3 regions of the Paenibacillus sp. FSL R7-0179 genome follow, and region 1 is predicted to be linked to each of the others. Evidence: riboswitches for the same ligand, from Rfam matches in the RefSeq annotation. Region 1 holds a riboswitch; each other region holds the start of a gene.
What was found. Region 1 has a riboswitch for thiamine pyrophosphate ahead of MKX63_RS22435 (thiamine phosphate synthase). Riboswitches for the same ligand answer to the same signal wherever they lie in the genome.
Positions count from the first base shown of each region.

Region 2: linked by a shared signal. The riboswitch ahead of MKX63_RS26365 (ABC transporter ATP-binding protein) and the one ahead of MKX63_RS22435 (thiamine phosphate synthase) in region 1 are both predicted to bind thiamine pyrophosphate.
Region 3: linked by a shared signal. The riboswitch ahead of thiC (phosphomethylpyrimidine synthase ThiC) and the one ahead of MKX63_RS22435 (thiamine phosphate synthase) in region 1 are both predicted to bind thiamine pyrophosphate.

Region 1 is NZ_JBBOCC010000002.1:1,376,102-1,382,704, forward strand. It holds gene MKX63_RS22410 (S-layer homology domain-containing protein) at 1-554, shown strand, start outside; gene MKX63_RS22415 (GNAT family N-acetyltransferase) at 693-1,220, opposite strand; gene MKX63_RS22420 (hypothetical protein) at 1,217-1,387, opposite strand; gene MKX63_RS22425 (SDR family oxidoreductase) at 1,678-2,550, shown strand; gene MKX63_RS22430 (hypothetical protein) at 2,698-3,234, shown strand; TPP riboswitch at 3,291-3,393, shown strand; gene MKX63_RS22435 (thiamine phosphate synthase) at 3,519-4,184, shown strand; gene thiS (sulfur carrier protein ThiS) at 4,181-4,384, shown strand; gene MKX63_RS22445 (thiazole synthase) at 4,415-5,179, shown strand; gene thiH (2-iminoacetate synthase ThiH) at 5,203-6,330, shown strand.
Region 2 is NZ_JBBOCC010000002.1:2,289,030-2,295,632, forward strand. It holds gene thiM (hydroxyethylthiazole kinase) at 1-340, opposite strand, end outside; gene MKX63_RS26355 (ABC transporter substrate-binding protein) at 364-1,449, opposite strand; gene MKX63_RS26360 (ABC transporter permease) at 1,446-2,222, opposite strand; gene MKX63_RS26365 (ABC transporter ATP-binding protein) at 2,203-2,973, opposite strand; TPP riboswitch at 3,105-3,207, opposite strand; gene MKX63_RS26370 (TetR/AcrR family transcriptional regulator) at 3,274-3,930, opposite strand; gene MKX63_RS26375 (DHA2 family efflux MFS transporter permease subunit) at 4,113-5,633, shown strand; gene MKX63_RS26380 (amino acid ABC transporter substrate-binding protein) at 5,797-6,603, shown strand, end outside.
Region 3 is NZ_JBBOCC010000001.1:847,053-853,655, reverse strand. It holds gene MKX63_RS03555 (tetratricopeptide repeat protein) at 1-1,083, shown strand, start outside; gene trxB (thioredoxin-disulfide reductase) at 1,133-2,086, shown strand; TPP riboswitch at 2,136-2,242, shown strand; gene thiC (phosphomethylpyrimidine synthase ThiC) at 2,394-4,094, shown strand; gene MKX63_RS03540 (DUF1858 domain-containing protein) at 4,257-4,484, shown strand; gene MKX63_RS03535 (DUF438 domain-containing protein) at 4,499-5,761, shown strand; gene MKX63_RS03530 (ROK family glucokinase) at 5,934-6,603, shown strand, end outside.

The DNA of each region.
Region 1 (6,603 bases):
GCTATGATGTGCTGCTGCAGAATCTTAAGATATTTGGAGACCTGGTCTTGGAAGGAATTGGCAACGGAGAGGTGGACTTGGACAGTGTTGAAGTGTTAGGGAAGGTCATCATACAGGGAAGCGGAGATCCCTTAGTGCAGCTCAAGAACACAACCCTGAACCAAGTGATTGTGCAGAAGAAGAGTGGAACTGCCCGCCTGGTAACCGAAGGTGCAACATGGGTGAAGGCGGTGTCGGTACAATCTAATGTGATTCTGGAGGAGGATGAGGGTACCGGTGCCGGGTTCACAGATATTGATCTGCCATCCGGCCCTGCAGCCGGGCTCGCAGTGATGCTTAAGGGCAATTTCGGAGACGTGAACGTTGAAGCCGATGGACCCAACCTCCACCTGCAAAAAGGCTCCATACGCACGGTCAAGACCGCTGCCTCTGCATCAGGACTTAAGATGGAGCTGGATGAAGGCACAACGGTTACTCAGGCTATTCTGAATACGTCAACGAAGGTTACGGGAACAGGCAGAGTTCTGGATGTAATTGTGAAAGAAGATGAATAGAATCCTGAATGAAAAGTTGCTCTTCTAAAGGGCGTCATGCGGAGCATAGAAGAATGTATGCGACAAACCGAATATATTTAGCATGATGATGCTCCTTAAGTGTAGCATAAGGTCTCAGCATCTCTCCCCAGTCTGGTTCTATATCCCGTTATGCCCCAGGTACTCCCGGTCCAGTATTGCATAGAAGTATTGGTTGACCCACTGGTTGTTCCAGTGTATTTCTTCCCGGAATACGCCCTCGCGGACCATGCCTAACCTGTCCAGTACCTTGATGGATGAGGTATTGTATTCATTGCACATAGCCACGACTCTGTGGGCCCTCCATTCTTTAAAAGCAAGCTTCAAGGCCAGCTGAGCCGCTTCGGTGCAGTAGCCTTGCCCCCGGTATTCAGGGAAAAGGCTGTAGCCCAGCTCCCAGCTCTCGCGCTCTTTTACATACCAGTGCAAATGCACTTCACCTGCAGGGGTTGCCTCCGGGGAGGCGAGCCGGATCACGAATTGTTTGTACCAGTCGCTATGGATTCGTTCCGCCACGGTCTTCCGGACTGCCTCCTTGTCGGTTGGAATCATATCCTCGAAGGGCCAGAGTGAGGCGTTGGTTTCAAGCGTTGTGATGAAATCGATATCGTCCGGGGTGACCGGAGAGAGTGAAATTCTTGCGTTCATTTTGCAAAACCTCCTGTTAGTATGATTTCGATCCTACAGATGTCACTATGCTGTGTTATGGTGCCGAAGCGGCCATTAACAATCCCGATGCTTGTATGATGCAGCGGCGGCCGTCCGGTTCCATCGATTACCGTTCCGTTCACCAGCAAGAAGCGCTCATTTCCCATGATAGAAGCGTCCCCTCCGTTAAGGTAGTTGTCGTTCCTCACCAAGTATAGGGCTTTCCCCTTAGCGGATATAGATAATATTCTCTTTGGAAACGTTCGTTGCATACTGTACTAACGTCCCGCTAGAGGTGCCGGTGAATGAAGATTAGCTGTTTGGGCGGCTGCCAAGTGTGGTAAGTAACATAACGTACAGCCAAGCAGGCACACTGCCTGATGCATAAACACCAGACCTTAAGCCATGCTAACATGATCAATCAACATTACTGTGGACAGCGAAAGGAGAATGGATTATGCCAGACACTAACAAACAACCTGTCAAAACCCTGCCCCCGCAGGTACAGGATCAGCGCCCCGGAATTGAGAGTGAGATGAACCCGCTCCCGGAGTTTGAGACCCCGGCGTACAAGGCCGCAGGCAAGCTGCTGGGCAAGGCCGCGCTTATTACCGGAGGCGACAGCGGGATCGGGCGTGCGGTTGCCGTTCATTTTGCCAAGGAGGGCGCGGATGTGGTGATCTCCTACTTGAACGAGCATGAGGATGCGGAAGAGACCAAGCGCCAGGTGGAGCAGGAGGGCAGAAAGTGTATTCTGATCGCCGGGGACATCGGGGACGAATGCTTCTGTCAGAGCTTGATTCGTCAAACGGTTGAAGGACTCGGCAAGCTTGACATCCTAATCAACAATGCGGCGGAACAGCATCCGCAGGACCATATTGAGGACATCACAGCGGAGCAGCTGGAGCGCACGTTCCGGACGAATATTTTCTCCATGTTCTATCTGACCAAGGCAGCCATGCCTCATCTTAAAAAAGGCGCTACGATCATTAACACCACTTCCATCACGGCGTATCGCGGCAGCCCGCAGCTGCTGGACTATTCGTCCACCAAGGGAGCGATTCTCAGCTTCACCCGTTCGCTGTCGATGAATCTGGCCGATAAGGGCATCCGCGTGAACGCGGTAGCGCCCGGACCGATCTGGACCCCGCTGATTCCGTCAACCTTTGACGCGAAGAAGGTCAGTGAGTTCGGCGGCACCCAGCCGATGAAGCGCCCGGGACAGCCTGAAGAGCTGGCACCGGCTTATGTATACCTGGCCTCGGACGATTCCTCCTATGTGAGCGGACAGGTGATGCATGTGAACGGCGGCGAGGTTGTCAACGGCTGATGGGTGCTGGATGCAGATTTGTGTGCAACATATAAATTCTATTTTAAAAAAGCCTAACCGCTTGCCGGCAGGCTTTTTTTCTGCGCTTGTAACTATTACAATATATTTCCGTCTATTTAGATAATTGGATATGAAAAGGGGATTGGGATGCTTAGAAAAAAAGGATTCATTCTATCGGCAGCGGGGATTTTTGTTTTTCTGGTAGTGTTCATTTATTTGACTCCTTTTGCAGGGAGACTTGTGGCAAATACAAGGTTGGAAGGATATGCAAAAAGCATTGGGATTAGAATTACACAGGAATCGCCGCCGCTACCCCTTGTTACTTCCGGTAAAACCCAAATTCCAGTTACCCAAGGCAGCTATTGCTGGGGGAATTTAGGATGTGCGGATTATACAGGAGGACAATCCATGGTACAGGGGGTTACTCCCACTGTTATAGCCTCTGGGGGGAAGATCGATGTTGCTTTTACTTATAAACCGGCACCCGATGAGGTAAACGTTCAGCAATTTGTCGATGATAAAGAAGTGCAAATTCCATTGAAGAACGGCTCTTTTAATGCTCCAAAAGAACAAGGCGTTTATTACTACGGCATATCAGCATTCTGGACAACCGAGGATGGTAAATTTTCAGAAGGGAGTTCATCTGTGGTTTTTGTAATTGAAGTAAAATCTACGAAAGAATAGCTCTAACAGGAATTATATGCTAATATACAACAAGCAAGACGAAACAACCGCATATGAACGATCACTAGGGGTGCCGCAAGGCTGAGACGGGCGTAGTTGTCCGGACCCTTTGAACCTGATCTGGTTTATACCAGCGTAGGGAAGTGGAGAACGAATATTGCAGCGGGGTACACGGCTCATCCCGGTATTCCTGCTTATATTCCAGACTGCTTCCTTATGGGAGTGGTCTTTTTTGTGTTGGCGCGCGGTTTAGAATGAGCTGGAACAGACGGGAGGGGAAGGGATTGTACAAGATTCATGCGGTTTCGGATGGGCGGCTAATGCCTGAAGCGCTGGCGGAATGGGCCGTTGCGGTACATTCTATGGTGGATTATATCCATCTCCGCGAAAAAGCCATGTCCGCCCGCGAATTGCTGGCGGCGGCGCAGCAGATGCTTCAGGCCGGAGTACCGCCATCGAAGCTGGTCATTAATGATAGGATCGATGTTGCCCTGGCCGCCGGGGCAGGCGGTGTACAGTTAGCCTGGCATAGCCTCCCGCCAGCCGCAGTGCGCGGCCTTGCACCGGGCCTGCGGATCGGCAGATCGGTCCACTCGCAGGAAGAGGCGGCGGAAGCTGGAAGGCAGGGAGCAGACTTCTGCCTCTACGGGCATGTATTCCCTACGGCCTGCAAGCCCGGACAGCAGGCGCGGGGACTTGCGCAGCTGGCCGAGGCTGTCCGCTGGAGCCGCATACCGCTGATTGCGCTCGGCGGGATTACCCCGGGCAATGCCGGAGCGGTGCTGGCTGGGGGGGCGGCTGGCATTGCGGTCATGTCGGGGATCTGCGGAGCCCCAGATCCGGTGGCAGCGGCCTTGGCCTACAGGGAAGCGGTTCACAGGGCGGCAGAGCAGGCCGAAACGCTGGATATGACTCAAGCACAGGGCACAGCAGGAGGTGAACAGGCATGAATGTGACCGTTAACGGGAAGAGACAAAGGATCGGGGAGAGCTGCCGGACACTGGAGGATCTGCTGGCCCGGCCCGAGTGGGCCGGTAAGCTGGTAATTGTCGAGCTGAACGGTGAACTTGCCGGCAGAGAGGTTTATGGAGAGACACTGCTTAGCGAGGGGGACCGGGTGGAGCTGGTTCATTTTGTAGGCGGAGGCTAAACACAAAGACTTATCCCAGGAGGCGTTAAGATGCAAGATCCATTGATGATTGGCGGCGTGACTCTAACCAGTAGACTATTCATTGGCACCGGAAAATACAGCCGTAACACCCTCATTCCCGAGGTCATTACGCGATCAGGCTCACAGGTTATTACCGTTGCCCTGCGCCGGGTAGACCCGGAGAGCAGTGACAATATTGTCAGCCATATTCCTTCCCATATGACCTTGCTGCCCAATACCTCAGGTGCGCGCACCGCAGAAGAGGCGGTACGGATTGCCCGGCTGGCGAGATCGGCGGGGCTGGGGAACTGGGTGAAGATTGAGGTCATCAACGACCAGAAATACTTGCTGCCGGATAATATGGAGACCATCCGGGCGACTGAGATCCTTGCAGCAGATGGCTTCGTGGTGCTTCCGTACATGAGTCCTGATCTGTCCGCCGCCCTGCGCCTGAAGGCAGCGGGGGCTGCGGCCGTGATGCCGCTGGGGGCACCGATCGGGTCCAACCGCGGGCTGCAGACCAAGGAGCTGATCCGGATTCTGATCTCCGAGACGGATCTGCCGGTGATCGTGGATGCCGGAATCGGCAGACCGTCCGAGGCGGCCGAGGCGATGGAGATGGGAGCGGCAGCAGTCCTGCTTAATACAGCGATTGCCACCGCCTCAGATCCGCTGCTGATGGCAGAAGCCTTCCGCGCTGCGGTATCCGCAGGGCGCAAGGCTTATCTTGCCGGACTGGGGCCTGTAGAAGAGACGGCGGCAGCCTCTTCACCGTTGACCGGGTTCTTGGCCTGACAGATGGAATAGGGAGGAGAGGAATGGTTATGAGCTTTTATGAGACGATGACCCGGCTGGAGCAGCTTCCTTACGGGACGCTATGGAGCCGGTATACGGCAGAGGATGTGAAGCGCGCGCTTCGTGCAGAGCAAGTCGATGAAGAGGGGCTGATGGCCCTGCTGTCACCGGCAGCGGAGCCTTATCTGGAGGAGATGGCACAGAAGGCGCACCGTTTAACGCGTACGCATTTCGGCCATGTGATGCAGTTGTTCACACCTATGTATCTGGCTGATTTTTGCGTGAATCACTGCACGTATTGCAGCTTCAGTTCTATCTATGATTTTCCGCGCAAAAAACTGACGCTGGAACAGGTCGCCCGGGAAGCAGAGATCATCGCAGCCACGGGGCTGCGCCACATTCTGATTCTGACCGGAGAATCCCGTAGGGACAGTCCGGCTGGTTATGTGAGGGACTGCGTGAATGTACTACGCCGCTATTTTTCCTCTGTCAGCATTGAAGTGAATCCGCTCTCGACAGCCGAATATGCTGAGCTCCGGGAAGCAGGCGTGGACGGTCTGACGCTCTATCAGGAGGTCTACCACCAGGAGACTTACCGTGCGCTGCATGTAAAAGGACCCAAACGCGTCTACCGCAACCGTCTGGATGCTCCCGAGCGGGGCTGTCAAGCGGGCTTTCGTTCAGTAAATATCGGGGCCCTGCTCGGCATGTATGAATGGCGGCAGGAGGCGCTGGCCACAGCGCTGCATGCGAGGTATCTGCAGGACAAGTACCCGGAATGCGAAATCGGGCTGTCGATTCCCAGATTCCGGCCTTACTTAGGCGAATTCAACCCCGCAAGCGATGTTACCGACCGGGCACTGGTGCAGATCATCCTGGCGTACCGCCTGTTCCTGCCGCGCTCCGGGATCTCGCTGTCCACGCGCGAGCCTGCCGCTCTGCGCGACCATCTGGTCCAGCTCGGCATCACGAAGATGTCCGCCGGGGTATCCACCGAAGTGGGCGGGCATTCCCTGGAAGGGGGAACGCCGCAGTTTGAAATCTCAGACAACCGCAGCGTGAACGAGATAGTCGAAATGCTGCGCTCGCAAGGACTCCAGCCGGTATTCAAGGACTGGGATATCCTGTCCGAGCCGCTTGGCTTGAGGTAGGCAAGCTGGTTTGGCTTAGTTTCATGTGACCAAACTGGATGTAACTTAACCTGATCAGGCTGACCGGATGAATTAAAACTGAACAGATTAATCGAATCTACTTGAACAGATTAACCAAATCAAGTTAAACTGACCAGACATACTAATGAATCTAAGTTGACCAGACTGACTAAATCAACTGAACTTAATCAGACTAATTCAATCAACTTATATTGACCAGAATAATCGTGCCTGACTTAACCTGCCCGTTTGCAAATAACCCGCCATGAGGCG
Region 2 (6,603 bases), 910 kb from region 1:
GCGCTGTAAGCTGAAGCTCACTGAGCAGCTTAGCCGTAACATCGGTGCGGTAGGCGGTAGCCCCGGCTCCAACGGGATCAAGCACGAGCGGCACATGGTGGCGGTTAGCAGCCTTGCCGGCTTCGATCATGGAAGCAATGGCGGCTTCATTCAGTGTGCCGATGTTCAGCACAACCGCCCCGGACATGGCGGCGACATCCGCTACTTCTTCAATGGCATCGGCCATGAATGGCGAAGCTCCCAGAGCCAGCAGCCCGTTCGCAGTGAAGTTAGCAACTACGATATTCGTGATATTATGCACCAGCGGGTTCGCCTGGCGTACTTTGGACAGATAAGACATATGAATTCCTCCTAAAGATGTAATTAAAAATTAATAAAAGCATTCTTAACATCCACTTCTCCAGCCAGCAGGCCGTTCTCGCTCAGCCACTGGTTCACCTTCTCCCATGAGGCGCTGTCCTGGTAGCCGAAGGGCTGGGAACCGGCATCCATCAGCGGCAGCAGGATCTCCAGACTGCGCTTCTCAATCTTTTCATCCAGCGGGGCGGTGTCCTCCTGATGGGCGAGCAGCAGCTTCAGCGCTTCATCCGGGTGACCGGCTACATACTGCTGGCCTTTTCTGATAGCATCCACGAATTTCTGATAAAAGCCCTGTGAATCCTGCAGTCCCTGCTCACTGGCGACCAGCACCAGCTCATAATAATCCGGGACCCCGTAATCCACGGGATTGAAGGAACGGACCGGATGGCCTTCCTGCTCCAGAATCAGCTGCTCATGATTGATGAACCCGCCCATAATTCCATCTACCCGTCCGGTGGAGAGAGCAGGAATCAGCTCAAAGCCAACATCGACCAGCTTGAGGGAGGAAGGGTCCCCGCCGTCGCTCTTGACCATCGTATTCAGCATCGCTTCATATAACGGAACGGAGGAATATCCGGCTTGTCTGCCTGACAGCTCTCCCGGGCGGGTAATGCCGCTGTCTGCGGCTACCATGAGATGATTCAGCGGGTGGCGCACCAGCGCAGCGATCGACTTGACCGGAATCTGCTCGCCACGTGCCATCAATACCTGCGGCTGATAGCTGAGTGCCAGATCCACCTTTCCCGCCGCCACCAGCTTCAGTGCATCATTGGTATCGGCCGGCATCTGAATCTCAACCTCCAGACCTTCCGCAGCGAAATAACCTTCAGCCTCTGCCGCGTACAAAAAAGAGTGAACAGCATTGGGGTACCAGTCGAGCATAATCGTAAGTTTATGGGCTCCATCTTTAGCCTCAGCCCCTGCCCCAGAGGTGGCGGTAGTAACAGCCGGAGAGCCGGAGGCCGCCGGACTATTCGTATTGGCGCAGCCTGCCAGGACAGGCAGCATACAGAGCAGCAGAGCGGACAGCAGCATGGCTGGCCTTGAGATTGCATGGTACAGATAACGGGTATAGCGGATAGTAGTCATGAATAACGTCCTCTTTTCTTCAGAATAAACTTCTCCAGCGCGGCGACTGCCAGAAACAGCAGGATACCGAGTATAGATAACAAGACAACAGCAGCGAACATCTTGGCGGTCTGGAGATTCCCGGCCATTCTGCGGCTGAAATAGCCCAGCCCTTCGCTGCCCCCAAGCCATTCCCCGATCGTTGCGCCAATCACACAGTACACTGCCGACAGCTTTAGCCCGGAGAAAAAAGAAGGCAAAGCCAGCGGAACGCCCACCTTCCTTAGAATCTGCCAGCGGTTCGCGCCGTACGTCAGCAGCAGCTCCCGGTAGGCGTCTGTATTCTTGGACAAGCCATCATAGGTGCCAATGACCACCGGAAAGAAAGCGGTCAGGAAGACAACGGCGACCTTGCTCCATAAGGTGTAGCCGAACCACATGATGAACAGGGGCGAGAGGGCGATCAGCGGAACCGTCTGGCTGATAATCAGCAGCGGATACAGCGCCTTGGCCAGCGGACTGAACAGGTGCATGGCGGTTCCCAGCAGGCTGCCGCAAATCACCGACAATGCGAAGCCTGTGAGTACCTCCAGCAGTGTAGCAGGCAGATGCACCCCGAATAACAAGCGGCGTTCCTCCAGTAAGGCCTTGCAGATGGCGGACGGAGCCGGAAGGATGAAGGGAGGAACCAGCCCCAGGCGGGCTACAGTCTCCCATACCGCAAGCGTCAGCAGAGCGAGAAGGACAGCCGGAGCGTAATGCTGGAGCAATCTTCTAGGGGCGGCGGTTCTCATATAGCTTCAGCTCCAATTCCTGGCGCAGGGCGGCGAACTGCGGTTCATAGTTCAGACTGTGATGGCGCGGACGGGGGAGGGCGGTTGAGAATTCCTGCATACCGCTGCCCTCCCGGCCAGTCATTAGATAGATTCTGTCACTAAGCAGGAGCGCCTCCTCCAGATCATGGGTGATGAACAGCACTGTCTTGTCCAGCTCCGCCCATAACTCCAGCAGCCAGCGCTGCAGCGAGCGCTTCGTAATGGCATCAAGCGCCCCGAACGGCTCATCCAGCAGCAGCAGGTCATTCCCGGCCGCCACGGTGCGGAGGACAGCCACACGTTGGCGCATTCCGCCGGACAACTCCTGCGGATAAGCTCCTTCGGTCCCGTCAAGGCCGAAGCGCTGCAGCAGGGTGCGGATCTCGGCCATAGCGGCTGCTTTGGGACGGCTGCGCTTGAGCTCCCAGGGCAGCAGACAATTGTCCATTACGGTCCGCCAGGGTAGGAGGAGATCCTGCTGCGGCATGTAGGCGACACTGCCCAGTCTCTTCGCTGCTGCAGCGGACTCGGCTCCGTTCAGCATAATCCTGCCGCTGCCGGGCTCCAGCAGACCGGCGATGATTTTGAACAAGGTGCTTTTGCCGCATCCGCTTCCGCCTACGACAGATATGAATTCGCCGCGCTGCACATTCATGGATAGCCCTGAGAAGACGGGGGTCCGGGATGAACCGGTCCCGAAGGCATAGGACAGATTGCTAATGTTGATCATAAGACTATGTATGAAGCCTCCTCGGATTGAAATATTTACTGCGCTGAACACCAAAAAGCCCCATTCATTCCCGGAGGCAATGAATGGGGCGGAAGGTACAGTCAGCTGCGGCCCTGTGACGGGAACCACTGATACATTCTGCTCCACTTCCCTCCGCTGGTATGATCCAGATCAGGTTCAAAGGGTCCGGAGCTTAAGCTCCGTCTCAGTCGGCCGACTCCCCTAGTGAATAATGCTGCTATTAAATTCGTAATTGCTACTTAATATACCACAAATTCCCCTCTTGTAAAGAGCAGGCGGTCAGCGTTTTGCCAGTCCGGTCACGAACAAAGCGACGATGCCCCTGGAGATGTCGAGCTTGGAGGAGTGGTGCCGCTTCTGCTCATACAGGTACAGATCGGGACTGAGGACAGAGATTAAGGCCGTAGCCGCAAAGGCCGGATCAATGTCAATAATCTCACCGCCCGCCGCAGCACGCTGCAGCAGCTCTGTTATCATCACCCCCAGCCGCTGGAAAAAAGGATGCTCAAACTGGGTCAGCTGCTTCTTGCCGGTGAACTCGGCTTTGATCATATTCAGCAGCTCGGCATATTGCTCAATGAAATCGGCAATCTGCTCAATGCTGCTCTGCAGCTGAGCTAGCGCCGGAGCTTCACCGGCACTGGCAGCGACCTGCTGCTCCAGACTGGACAGGAATTGATCTGCGCTGCCCTTCAGCAGGGCAGAACAGATCTCACCCTTGTCCGTGAAACGGCGGTACAGGGAGCCTTGCCCTATACCTGCCCGCTTGGCAATGCTGTACATGCTGACCGCCTCAAGTCCGCTCTCGGTGAATAACTGGCGGGCAGCTTCAAGAATCCGCTGTACATAAGGATCGGCGGACTCCGGCGGGGAGGATTCTATGGCTTGCGGAGCTGACGGAGGGAGCTGTGCAGCATCGGTGTCTGGCTTGTTCATGAGGACCCCTTTCAGAAATGAATCAGTGATTTACAGAAAAACAAATAAAAGAATTGACACAACGGACAATTGTCCGTAGACTATGAATTGCAATTACGGACAGTTGTCCGTTCACTCATTATATAGAACAATCTGCCCGCAGGTCAATGTAGAACGCGGACAGCTTTAGGAGGAGAAGAGACATGGATCAGACCTTGAAGCAGGAAGCCGATTTCCGGCTGTCCAGCATTCTGGTTCCGCTGCTGGCCATTATTGCAGGCGTATTTATGGTTGTGCTGGACAGTACGGCAATGAATGTAGCCTTGTCCAGGCTGGTAGTGGATTTCAAGACGGATCTGCATACGCTGCAGTGGGTAGTTACGGGTTATATGCTGGCTCAGGCTTCCGTTATCCCGTTGTCAGGCTGGCTGTCTGACCGGTTCGGAGCCAAGACAGTCTTCCTGACGGCGGTCATTGTGTTCACGGTAGGCTCGATTCTGTGCGCTACACCAAGCAGCGCCGAATGGCTGATTGTGTTCCGGGTCATTCAGGGACTTGGCGGCGGCTGTGTGCTCCCTGTCGGGATGGCCTATGTGTACAGACTTGCTCCCAAAAGTAAGGTTGGCGTAGTCATGGGCATTATGGGCATTCCCGTTCTGTTCGCACCGGCTATTGGTCCGGTATTGTCGGGCTGGCTGGTTGAATACCATTCCTGGCGCTGGATCTTTCTCATTAATATTCCAATTGGCATCATTGCGGTGCTGATTGGACTGCGCAAGCTGCCGAATGCGGCGAAGAACAGCGTGCCCGGCATGGATAAGTTCGGTATGGTTCTGGGTCCGCTGGCCTTTGCTTCGTTAACCTACGGGGTTAGCCAGGGCGCCCAGAGCTGGACCTCCGAGAAAACGCTGATCGGGCTGCTGCTGGGCGCTGTGGCGCTGATCGCTTTTGTCATCGCAGAGCTGCGCTCCAAGACACCGCTGCTGGAGCTGCGGATTCTGAAGTCCGTAGATTTCACGACAGGAATCATCGTGCAGTGGATCGCCCAGTTCGGCTTATACGGCGCGTTATTCCTGCTCCCGCAATTTCTGCAACAGGCCCGCGGCTTCGGTGCATTTGATACCGGTCTGACGCTGCTGCCGCAAGCGATCGCTTCCGGGCTGATGATGCCGATTGCCGGGATACTGTTCGACCGGATCGGTGTGCGCTGGCTCGTGGTCTGCGGCCTTAGTCTGGTCTCCGGGGCGTTATTCCAGTATTCGCATGTAGACCTTACCACGCAGAGCCGGGACCTGATCCTTCCGCTGATCATGTGCGGGGCGGGCATGGGGATGATGATGATGCCGATGAACACGCATCTGCTCAACAAGGCGCCTAGCCACCTGGTGAACCGGGTAACCTCGCTGACGAACTCGATGCAGCAGGTAATTACTTCGCTGGCCGTTTCGACGCTGGTTACCATTCTGACCGCAAGAACAACGGCGCGTGGCATAGAGATGCAGGAAGCGGCGGCGGCTGCCGGGAAAAGTTCCGCAGGCGCTTCACAGCAAGCGTTGCTGCTGGCTAAGCAAACCGTATTATCGCAGGGCTTCGCGGACACGTTCCACATTATGATGTTTGTCGCGCTTGGCGGTGCGGTCCTTGGACTGCTGCTGCGCCGGGGCCGCCATTCTGGAACAGAACGTTCTAAGGAGAAGGCAACGCCAGAAATCATGCACGTATAGTAATACCCATATAGAAGCAGAGCTTATGTTGTCCATAGAGCAGCGATTCTCCTTTTCCGGGAGGGTCGCTTTTTGTGTTGCAGGAGCAGAATTTGGGGCAAGCTAAGCTATGGGAAATCAATATACGGTGTCTATAAAGAAGATACGAGAGGGGATTCATCGAATGAAAAAACTTAGTCTGACTATTATGCTGCTCCTGACCATAGTCACGGCTGCGGCTTGCGGAAGCAACAATAATGACAAGACAGCAACGGGCGGCAATACCGGGGCTGAACCTACGGCAGCGGCTACAGAGGGCGCAGCTTCCGGGCAGCAGAATAGTCTGGAGGCCGTCAAAGCCAGCGGCAAGCTGCGCATCGGAACAGAAGGAACCTACGCACCGTTCACCTTCCATGATGCGGACGGCAAGCTGACGGGCTTCGATGTCGAGATTGCCGAGGAAGTGACCAAGCGTTTGGGTGTGAAGCCGGAGTTCATTGAGACACAGTGGGACGGAATTTTTGCCGGGATGGATGCGAAGCGCTTCGATGTGATCTTCAATGAAGTCTCCATTACCGATGAGCGTAAAGTGAAATATGATTTCTCCGATCCGTATATTGTCTCCAAGGCTGTGCTGATCGTTCCTGAAGATAATCAGGATATCAAGACCTTCGCTGATCTGAGGGGTAAAAAAGCCGGCCAGTCGCTCACCAGCAACCTCGGCAAAATCGCCACAGACAACGGTGCCGAGATCGTATCCACCGAGGGCTTCAATCAGGCGATTGATCTGCTGACCTCCGGCCGGATCGATGCTACCGTCAATGACGGCTTGTCCTACCTCGACCTGAAGAAGCAGAAGCCCGGTGTCAAGATCAAGAAGGTGGATGAGATTGCCGAAGGCTCGCATAGTGCTGCAGTTTTCCTGAAAGGGAACGACGAGCTGGTGCAGGCAGTGAATGAAGCGCTGACCGCTATGAAGAACGACGGAACC
Region 3 (6,603 bases), on a different contig from region 1:
AACGGCGAGTTCATGACCGAATCCGAAGAACTGATGGAGCTGCTGCAATATGAGCTGAACCGGCCTGCTCCGCTGGTGCGTATCCGCAGCCGTGAGGGAGTCGTAGAGCATGACCGGGCGCGCAGTCTGCTGGAGGAGGGCAAGTTTCCTCAGGCTGTAGAGCTGCTGGAGGAGATCACTGCGGGCACCCCGGATTTTTTGGCTGCGCACAATAATTTGGCACTCGCCCATTTCTATATGGGCCGGTTCGCCAAGGCGAAGGAATGTCTCAACGAGGTATTGAAGCAGGACCCCGGCAATCTGCATGCTCTGTGCAATATGGCCATCTTCCTGCAGTATGCAGGGGACAAGGAGCAGCTTGAGACGCTGCTGGGGACGCTTGAAGCAACGGTGCCGTTCCATCAGGAGCATGTATTCAAAATGGCTACAACTATGGGTATCCTGGGCCGGCATACCGCTGCTTACAGCCATTTCCGCCGTCTGCTGAAGGACGAGGAGGTCGCCGCAGACGCCGGCCTGTATCATTACTGCGCGGCAGCGGCATGCAATAGCGGAAGACATGATGAGGCGCTGCGCTGCTGGAGACAGGCAGCCAAGCTGGACCCTGCTTCCGCTGTCCCGGCGTTCTTCCTGTCCCAGCTCCAGCAGGCCCGGGCAGAAGGACACCCTATGCCTTCTGTCAGCTATAATTATCAGCTGCCCTTCCAGGAGCAGCTTAAGCAGTGGAAGGGGAATACGGGCAGGTTCACTGAAGAAGTGCGGAATAATCCGCTGCTGCGGGCCTCGTTCTTCTGGGCACTGCGCTACGGCGATTCCGCTACGAAGCTTCAGGTGACCGAGGCGCTCCGCTGGATTGAGGACGAAGAGATGTCCGAGGTGCTGCGCGGGGTTCTGGAGCAGGAGCCGCTGCAGGAGGACCGACTGCAGGAGGCGGCGTTATTCAGCCTTCAGCGGCTGATCGGGGAGAACCTGAATGAAGCCGGCGGTTCGCCCGGCGAAGAGCAGGAGCCTGCGGCTGCTCCCGGACCCAAGGGGATACTGCCCGGAACCGGCGGCTTCTCGCCGTCCACTACCCGTATTTGAAGCTACTTTTGTTCTAAGACACACACCTACTTGTAAGGAGGCCAATGTAATGTACAAAACGATTGTAATCGGAACAGGCCCGGCCGGGCTGACTGCCGCGATTTATCTGGCGCGTGCGAATCTGAGCCCGCTGGTAATTGAAGGCTTGCAGCCGGGAGGACAGCTGACAACGACGACAGAAGTGGAGAACTTTCCAGGCTTCCCTGAAGGGATTCTGGGTCCGGACCTGATGGACAATATGCGCAAGCAGGCGGAACGCTTCGGCGCTGAATTCAAGAACGGCTGGGTGGAGTCGGTGGACTTCTCACAGCGTCCGTTCAAGGTAACCGTGGACGGGATGGGTGTACTGGAGGCAGAATCGGTTATTATCTCAACCGGAGCCTCTGCAAGATATCTGGGCATCCCGGGCGAGCAGGAGAATGTGGGACGCGGGGTCAGCACCTGTGCGACCTGTGACGGCTTCTTTTTCCGTAATAAAAAGATTGTCGTCGTCGGCGGCGGAGACTCCGCCATGGAGGAAGCCAGCTTCCTGACCCGCTTTGCGTCCAGCGTAACGCTGGTTCACCGCCGTCCTGAGCTGCGTGCCTCGAAGATCATGCAGGACAGGGCCCGTGACAACAGCAAGGTAGCCTGGGCCTTGAACCGCACACCTGTTGAGGTAACAGTAGGAGAGACCGGAGTGAAGGGCCTTACAGTGCTTAATAATGAGACAGGTCAGACAGAGCTGGTAGAGGCAGACGGTGTGTTCGTAGCCATTGGACACACCCCTAACACAGCTTTCTTGGGCGGGCAGATTAACACGGATGCTAATGGCTATATCGTGGTGAACCCGGGTACCACCGAGACTAACATTCCGGGTGTATTCGCCTGCGGCGATGTGCAGGATACCCGTTACCGTCAAGCGATATCGGCAGCGGGAACCGGCTGTATGGCCGCCATGGATGCCGAGAAGTTCCTGGAAGGCACGATGGTGCACGACTGGAGCGAATCGCTGGACAAATAACGGGTTTACAAGAATTACCCGCACAGGTAAAATGTATTTAATTAGATAAGATACCCACTAGGGGAGCCTGAATAGGCTGAGACGGGAAAATTGAATTTCCGGACCCTTGAACCTGATCTGGATTATACCAGCGTAGGAAAGTGGAGTCGGACCTTTTTTGAATACAGTCTTATTTGGCTGTTCCTTTAATAAAGCCGCTCCAGGTGGAGCGGCTTTTTGATTTGTAAGAATCTATAGATTCTTCAGCTCAATCTGCTGCGTAACCTCTTATCTGATGATTGTACAGAACGAAGAGGAGGAGATTGAAATGACAGGAACGGGTAAGAACGAAGAGGTGGATCTGTCCGGATTCCCCGCAAGCCGTAAAGTGTATGTGGAGGGCTCACGCCCGGATATCCGGGTTGCGATGCGGGAGATCAGCCTTAGCAGAACCGAAGGCGTTGCCGGAGAAGAGGAGAATGCTCCGCTGCGTGTCTATGACACAAGCGGTATTTATACGGATGCCGCAGAGGAGACAGATATTAGGAGGGGGCTGCCGCCGCACCGTTCAAGCTGGATCACGGAGCGCGGTGATTCGGAGGAATATACCGGAAGGGCGGTCCGGCCGGAGGATAATGGAATCCGCAGAGAAGGGACTGCCGCCGAAGCTTGTCCAGGACTGAGCAGGAATCCCCGGCGGGCCTATACAGGCTGTAATGTGACCCAGCTGCATTATGCAAGGCAAGGGATCATCACGCCGGAAATGGAGTATATTGCGATCCGGGAGAATATCCGGCCGGAGTTCGTAAGGGATGAAGTGGCTGCGGGCCGCGCCATTATCCCGGCCAATATCAATCACCCGGAGAGTGAGCCGATGATTATCGGACGTAACTTCCTGGTGAAGATCAATGCGAATATCGGAAATTCGGCGGTCACTTCTTCTATAGAAGAGGAAGTGGAGAAGATGCGCTGGGCGACCCGCTGGGGGGCTGACACCATTATGGATCTCTCCACCGGCTCCAAGATCCATACTACCCGGGAGTGGATTATCCGCAATTCTCCTGTGCCGGTTGGTACAGTGCCCCTATACCAGGCGCTGGAGAAGGTGAACGGCATAGCCGAGGACTTAACCTGGGAGCTCTACCGTGACACGCTGATTGAACAGGCGGAGCAGGGGGTGGATTACTTCACCATTCATGCCGGGGTGCTGCGGCGCTATATTCCGCTCACTGCCCGGAGAATGACCGGCATCGTGTCCCGGGGCGGATCAATTATGGCCGCCTGGTGCCTGGCTCATCAGCAGGAGAACTTTCTGTACACACACTTCGAAGATATATGTGAGATTATGAAGACGTATGATGTGGCCTTCTCCCTTGGGGATGGCCTGCGTCCCGGCTCTATTGCCGATGCCAATGACGAAGCTCAGTTTGCCGAGCTGGAGACGCTTGGAGAGCTGACGCTGCTAGCCTGGAAGCACGATGTTCAGGTCATGGTCGAAGGTCCGGGGCATGTGCCGCTGCACAAGATTAAGGAGAATATGGACAAGCAGCTTGAGATTTGCCGGGAAGCTCCTTTCTATACGCTTGGGCCGCTGACTACGGATATTGCACCCGGCTATGATCACATCACTTCGGCCATCGGAGCAGCGATGATCGGGGGGCTCGGAACGGCGATGCTATGCTACGTTACCCCTAAGGAGCATTTAGGCCTGCCTGACAAGAATGATGTGCGCGAAGGGGTCATTACCTACAAAATTGCTGCACATGCCGCAGACCTCGCCAAGGGACATCCGGGAGCGCAGGACCGGGACGATGCCCTGTCCAAGGCGCGGTTCGAGTTCCGCTGGCGCGACCAGTTCCATCTCTCCCTCGACCCGGAAAGGGCGCTTGCGTATCATGACGAGACCCTTCCGGCGGAGGGGGCCAAGCAGGCGCATTTCTGCTCGATGTGCGGTCCTAAATTCTGCAGCATGCGGATTTCGCATGATATCCGTAATTCCCATAGGGTGGAGCAAATCACTGTAACTTAGCTGCTAATACAGCGGAATCATAACATTCTCAGGCTATCCCCCAACCTAAATAGCATGCGGGGATAGTCTTTTTGTAGTTAGTGATTACAATCACAATCCACCCCTGTACCCTATGCTAAGCTGAAGTTGAGAAGAATTCTCATTAGTGAGGTGTGCAAAAGGATGAGCAAAGCGTTGAAGCTGGATGAATCGGTCTTTGAACTGGTAACCAGGCACCCGGAAATTGTTGAGATTATGGTGGAGCTGGGTTTTCGTGATATTGCGAAGCCTGGAATGCTGCAGACTGCAGGACGATTCATGACCCTGTCCAAAGGAATGAAATTAAAGAAAATAGAGCTGGAAACCGTTCGGCTGGCCTTTCAGCGGCATGGTTTCGAGATTATAGAATAGAAGGGGAGATTACGATGAGCGAACTGATTAATAACCGCGAGGTCGATATTCCGGAACAGACGCGCCGCCAGGCTATGCTGAAAGAGATCATCAAGGAGCTGCATGCAGGCAAAAGCGTGGAGGAGGTTAAGGCGCGTTTTGAAGAGGCGGTAGGCGATGTTACGGTGGAGGAAATCTCCGCCATGGAGCACTCCCTGATGACCGAGGAAGGCATTCCGGTAGAGGAAGTACAGCGCCTCTGCTCCGTGCATACGGCTATTTTCAAAGGCTCGATTGAACAGATTCACCGTTCTTCTAAGCCCGAGGAGCAGCCAGGTCATCCCGTGCATACGTTCAAGCTGGAGAACCGCGAAATCGAGCGTCTGGTCAACTTCCGGCTGGAGCTGCATGCGGATAAATTCAAGAAAAACGCGAGCGATGAGATTATTTTCAAGCTGCTGGAGGACCTGAGTCTGCTGCTCGATCTCGACAAGCATTACAGCCGCAAGGAGAATCTCCTGTTCCCTTACCTGGAGAAGTACGGCATTTACGGTCCTACGAAGGTAATGTGGGGAGTCGATGACGGAATCCGCAATATGATCAAGGAAGCCAAGAAGGCGCTTAGCGCCTATAACGGGGACAGCGGGCAAATTATAGCCGCACTTGAAGAGATTATTAAGGAAGTCAATGAGATGATCTTCAAGGAAGAGAATATTCTGCTCCCGATGGCGCTGGATAAGCTGACTGAGGATGAGTGGGTCAAAATTGCCCGTGAAAGCGATGAAATCGGCTTCTGCCTGACTGCGCCTGAACGGGAATGGATACCGGAACGTGCAGCGGAGCCAGAGGGCGCCGATGTTCCGGCGGGAGAAGGGGAAGGCCTGTCTCCGCAGGGCTTCATCCGGTTCGAGACCGGACTGCTGTCGCTCCACCAGCTGGAGACGCTGATGAATCATCTGCCGGTGGATCTCACCTTTATCGATGAGAACGATGTCGTCCGCTATTTCTCGCATGGCAAGGAACGGATCTTCGCCCGGACGAAGGCTGTCATCGGCCGCACCGTGCAGAACTGCCATCCGCCGCAAAGCGTGCATGTTGTTGAGAAGCTGCTGGCGGACTTCAAGGCTGGAGTGAAGGATGCCGAGGATTTCTGGATTAACATTAAGGATAAATTCATCTATATCCGTTATTTCGCCGTGCGGGATGCAGACGGCCGTTATATGGGGACGCTGGAATTCACCCAGAATATCGCACCGATCCGTGCCCTTGAGGGCCAGAAGCGAATTTTGTCGGAATAGCATATTTATTATAGAAGAAACATTTGGACTTTCACGCGAGCAGCGGCGCCTGAGAGTCTTTTTGCTACGCCGTGACCCGGGTGTATCGCCTTTCCTTGACCGCAGGGGAGGCTTCTATTATAGTGGGTACGTAGGATTAACTATTTTAGCATAGAAAAAGGTGGCTTGTTACATGTCTGAACATATCTACGTTGGCGTGGATTTAGGTGGTACCACGATTAAGGTTGGAATCTGTAATGCCGAGGGAAGCCTGCTGCACACTTACGAAGGTCCGACAGGGACTGCGGATGGCGTCGATGCTGTCATCGATAATATCGAGAAGTATGTACGCCAGATTGTGGAGGACTCTCCGTATTCCTGGGACCAACTGGCTGGTGTAGGTGCGGGACTGGCCGGATTTACGAATATTCGTGAAGGAATCATCATCCTTGCGCCTAACATAGGATTTAGAGATGTGCCGATCCGCTCCATTCTGGAGGGTCGTCTGAACAAGCCAGTCAAAATAGACAATGATGCCAACGTGGCAGCACTGGGTGAAGCCTGGAGCGGGGCAGGCCGCGGTATTGAGAACTGTGTCTGCTATACGCTCGGTACGGGTGTCGGCGGCGGTATTATTATTAATGGTAAAGTGTATCAGGGCTTTGCCGGCCTGGCCGGTGAGCTGGGACATATCTCCGTAGTGCCTGATCTGGAAGCGATCCAGTGCGGCTGCGGGAACATGGGCTGTTTGGAAACCGTTTCCTCAGCGACAGGCATTATCCGTATGGCGAACGATGCTGTAGCACGCGGAGATCGGACCTCCTTGTCCACCGTTGAAAAAATCGCTGCGAAGGAAGTATTCG